Regions from separate parts of the Arthrobacter sp. NPDC056727 genome, predicted to be linked through region 2. Evidence: riboswitches for the same ligand, from Rfam matches in the RefSeq annotation. Region 2 holds a riboswitch; the other holds the start of a gene.
The links. Region 2 has a riboswitch for glycine ahead of cycA (D-serine/D-alanine/glycine transporter). Riboswitches for the same ligand answer to the same signal wherever they lie in the genome.
Positions count from the first base shown of each region.

Region 1 (2,457 bases), on a different contig from region 2:
AGGAAGCGCTGATCGGCGTCCTTCTGGACCGGCTGGACGAATTCGCGGAGGCCGACGCCCGGGCCATGGCTAAGGCTCCCGAGGGTGCTGCGGCCTACTTCATCAAGTCGTCGGTCTGGGCGGACACGCCACTGGACCGCGCCATCGTCGCCGCCACAAGGCTCGCCGAGGTGGCGCATGAGGGGACCCGGCGCCGGTTTGCCCACATCCAGCAGCGGTGGCTCGACGAGATCGCCCGCGATGTGGGACCGGGCCTGGCCAAGGCCGTTTTGTACATGGGTGACGGGCTCTACTTCAACGCCATGCTGTCCATCGGCCCGGCAGCGACGCCGTCCGAGACCGCGGCCGACGTCGAGAGCCTCCTTGCCGCCCTTGACCGGCTGCGGGGGTAGGCCTCCCGAGTGGGCGCGGGCCGGAGCGGGGCCCGCCGCCCGCCGTCGAAATCGCCGGAAAGCATCCCAGTCGCCGGAACGTTCCGGCGACTGGGAAGTGTTCCGGCGATCTCGATCGAGGCCTGCCGTGGCGGCCGGCCGCGGGGCGCGTCAGCCCTGTGCCGACACAGTTTGCAGACGCGAACCCGGCGTAGGACAATAGCCTCTGTGACAGCTGTCACCGCTCAATTTAATATGCCTTTGATCTGCGGCGGGAGAGTCCTGCAAGTAGGTACAAGCAGGCGCCGTAGGAGCAAAACCTCCCCAGGAATCTCTCAGGCCCACGTACCGCCGCGGCAAGGCAACTCTGGAGAGCAGCAGGCTGCCCGCTTGGAGTGTCCCGCCTCGGCGCGGACGGTTCAGGGCGTGCTGTGCTCACCGACGGTGCAAGCGAGGCTGTGCGAAGGCGCGGCTACGCGGAAACTCTCAGGTCCAATACAGAGCGGGGAGGAACCCGAATCAATGTGGCGTACCCTGCGCCGCCTTAGTTATGGAGTTCCTTTTGACCGTTAGTTCAGCCTCCTCGTCCTTCGTCGACCGGCATATTGGCGCCCGCCGCCAGGCCGACGTCGAAGCAATGCTCAAGGCCGTCGGCTACGACACCGTCGACGCGCTGGTTGATACGGCAGTGCCCAACGACATCCGGCAGGACTCCGCGCTGGAGCTCGCCCCGGCGCTGAGCGAAGTTGAGGTGCTCGCCGAACTCCGAAAGCTGGCGGCCAAGAACAAGACCGCGGTCCAGATGATCGGCCAGGGCTACTACGACACCGTGACGCCGCCGGTGATCCGCCGCAACATCCTCGAGGCCCCCGCCTGGTACACGGCCTATACGCCGTACCAGCCGGAAATCTCCCAGGGCCGGCTCGAGGCGCTGCTGAACTTCCAGACCATGGTCCAGGACCTGGTGGGCCTGCCCATCGCCAACGCTTCCCTGCTGGACGAAGCAACGGCCGTGGCCGAGGCTGTGCTGCTGATGCGCCGGGCGAACAAGAACAAGGATGCCAAGGACGGCAAGACCGTCCTGGACGCCGACTGCCTTCCGCAGACCATTGCGATCGTCAGGGGGCGCGCCGAGGCCCTCGGCTTCGAGGTGGAAGTGGCTGACCTTTCCCAGGGGCTTCCCGACGGCGACATCAACGGCGTCGTGCTCCAGCAGCCCGGCGTTTCCGGCCGGGTCTTCGATCACTCCGGCGTGATCGCCGCCGCCAAGGAGCGCGGTGCGCTGGTGACGGTTGCCGCCGACCTGCTGGCCCTGACCCTGATCACGCCTCCGGGCGAGCAGGGTGCCGACATCGCCGTCGGCTCCGCCCAGCGATTGGGCGTTCCGTTGTTCTTCGGCGGTCCGCACGCGGCCTACATGGCCGTGCAGAAGGGGCTTGAACGCTCCCTGCCCGGCCGCCTCGTGGGCGTCTCCAAGGACAACGCCGGTGTTCCGGCGTACCGCCTGGCGCTGCAGACGCGCGAGCAGCACATCCGCCGCGAGAAGGCCACGTCCAACATCTGCACGGCGCAGGCACTGCTGGCCATCGTCGCCTCGATGTACGCCGTCTACCACGGGCCGGAGGGCCTGAAGGCGATCGCTGAAACCGCCCACGGCCACGCCAGGGTTCTCGCCGCGTCGCTTGCCGCTGCCGGGCTGGAAGTCCTGCACACCAGCTTCTTCGACACCGTGACGGTTTCCGTCCCGGGCAAGGCCGCCGGCATCATCGCCGCGGCCGAGCAGAAGGGCATCAACCTGCGCAGCATCGATGCCGACACCGTTGGCATCTCCGCGGATGAAACCACGACGCCGGCCGTCGTCGCCGGGGTCCTGGCCGTCTTTGGCGCCACCGCAGTGGAGGCGGCTGACGGTTTCGCCCTGGAGGCCGCCGTCGAGCGCTCCTCGGCGTACCTGCAGCACCCGGTCTTCAACACGCACCGCTCCGAAACCCAGCTGCTGCGCTACATCCGGAAGCTCTCCGACCGTGACCTGGCGCTGGACCGGACCATGATCCCGCTGGGCTCGTGCACCATGAAGCTGAACGCC
Region 1 is NZ_JBHTZA010000002.1:14,173-16,629, forward strand. It holds gene ACFRAH_RS01875 (TetR/AcrR family transcriptional regulator) at 1-392, shown strand, start outside; glycine riboswitch at 634-732, shown strand; gene gcvP (aminomethyl-transferring glycine dehydrogenase) at 922-2,457, shown strand, end outside.
Region 1: it holds a riboswitch for glycine, as region 2 does, so the genes downstream of both, gcvP (aminomethyl-transferring glycine dehydrogenase) here and cycA (D-serine/D-alanine/glycine transporter) in region 2, are expected to answer to the same signal.

Region 2 (2,457 bases):
GAGGCGCTGTGCAGGTGCGGGCGGCGGCGGCGGAAGGCGATGTAGCTGGCGAGGATGATCGACCAGACGAAGACGAAGCAAACGGCGGAGACGGTGGTGACCATGTCGAACGCCTTGCCGACGTCCTGTCCGGCGTACATGAGCACCACACCGGAAAGCAGCAGCACACAGGACAGGAACAGGGCGTTGCTGGGCACCTTGCGGCGGGACAGGCTGCTGAAGACGGCGGGCGCGTCCCCTTCCTCGGCCAGGCCGTAAACCATGCGCGAGGTGGAGTAGATGCCGGAGTTTGCCGAGGACATTGCCGAGGTCAGCACCACGAGGTTGACCACCGTGGCCGCAGCTCCGAGTCCGGCCAGCGAGAACATGGCGATGAACGGGCTGTGGCCGGCTGCGAACTGGGTCCACGGGGTGACGGACATCAGGATGATGAGGGCGCCCACATAGAAGAGCAGCACGCGCACCGGAATGGAGTTGATGGCCTTGGGCAGGTTCTTTTCCGGGTTCTTCGCCTCGGCGGCCGTGGTGCCCACCAGTTCGATGCCGACGAAGGCGAACACGGCGATCTGGAAGCCGGCCACGAAGCCCATGAATTCGTTGGGGAAGAAGCCGCCGTGGCTCCACAGGTTGGTGAAGCTGGCCTGCCCGGAGTCGCTCTGGAAGCCGGTGAGGATCATGAACATGCCCACGACGATCAGGGCGGCGATGGCGACGATCTTGATGAGGGCGAACCAGAATTCGGTTTCACCGAAGGCCTTGACGGTGGTGAGGTTCAGCAGCAGCAGGATGGCCACGGTGGCGAGGCCCGGGATCCAGAGGGGCAGCCCGGGCCAGAGCTCGCGGGAGTAGCCGGCGATCGCAATGACGTCGGCGATTCCGGTGATCACCCAGCAGAACCAGTAGGTCCATCCGGTGAAAAAGCCAGCCCAGGGACCCAGCAGGTCAGCGGCGAAATCGCTGAAGGACTTGTAGTTGAGGTTGCTGAGCAGCAGCTCGCCCATGGCGCGCATAACGAAGAAGAGCATGAAGCCGATGATCATGTACACGAAGATCACGGACGGCCCGGCCGCGGAAATGGTCTTGCCGGAGCCCATGAACAGGCCGGTGCCGATGGCGCCGCCGATAGCGATCAGCTGGATGTGGCGGTTGCTCAGCTGCCGTTCGAGGCGCGGAGCCTCGCTGGCCGGGGACGCAGGAGGGTGAATCGTCATAAGGAACTCCATTGTTCAAGTGGCACCAAATGGCCACACTGACAGGGTTCCTCCCCGCTCTGTACTGGACCTGAGAGATTCCGCGGACATGGTTGACCGCTTTGCACCTTCGGTGAGCCGGGCACGCCCGGCTGCTTTTCAGAGTTGCCTCGCCGCGGCGGTACGTGGGCCTGAGAGTTTCCTGGGGAGGGTTTGCTCCTACGGCGCCTGCTGATGTACCGGCAGGGCTCTCCCGCCGCAGATCGTAAGCATTTTCAATTATGGACGGCGAGAGCCGCGATCCTGCTGGAAGTCCGGCCCGCGCCGGTCAGCCCAGCCCCGCTAGCCACCGGACTCAGTGTGGTCTTGGTCACGAAGAATTGTCAAACCCGGCCCCCGGCGGGATCTGCCGCAGCGCGTTTTGGCATTCGCCGCACAGTGCTGTACATTGTGAGCCGAATCACCCACATTTTCATAGCCTTTCGAACCGTGGCGGGAGAGTCCTCCCAGTCATCCATCGGGCAGGCGCCGTAGGAGCAAATCCTCCCCAGGAATCTCTCAGGCCCCAGTACCGCCGCGGCGAGGCAACTCTGGAAAGCAGCCAGGCATTGTTTGGCTCACCGACGGTGCAAGCGGACATCCACGTCTGCGGAATCTCTCAGGTCCAATACAGAGCGGGGAGGAACCCAACCCATGCCGTGCCATCCGTGGCCGGCCAGACCTGGAGTTCCTCATGACGATTCAATCTCTTCCGTCAACGTTTGCGGACCGGCATATCGGCGCCCGGCGCCAGGCCGATATCGACACCATGCTCAAAAACGTCGGCTATGACACGGTCGATGGCCTGGTTGATGCTGCCGTTCCGGCATCCATCCGCCAGGAAAACGCCCTGCGGCTCACCGCTGCGCTGAGCGAAGTTGAGGTCCTGGCCGAGCTTCGCCGGCTTGCCGCCAAGAACAAGACCGCCGTGCAGATGATCGGCCAGGGCTACTACGACACCGTGACGCCGCCGGTGATCCGCCGCAACATCCTCGAAGCCCCCGCCTGGTACACGGCCTACACGCCGTACCAGCCGGAAATCTCCCAGGGCCGGCTCGAGGCGCTGCTGAACTTCCAGACCATGGTCCAGGACCTCACCGCACTGCCCATCGCCAACGCTTCCCTGCTGGACGAAGCCACCGCCGTGGCCGAGGCCGTCCTGCTCATGCGCCGCGCCAACAAGAGGAACGACGGCAAGACCGTCCTGGACGCCGACTGCCTCCCCCAG
Region 2 is NZ_JBHTZA010000034.1:3,006-5,462, forward strand. It holds gene cycA (D-serine/D-alanine/glycine transporter) at 1-1,211, opposite strand, end outside; glycine riboswitch at 1,360-1,456, opposite strand; glycine riboswitch at 1,674-1,774, shown strand; gene gcvP (aminomethyl-transferring glycine dehydrogenase) at 1,924-2,457, shown strand, end outside.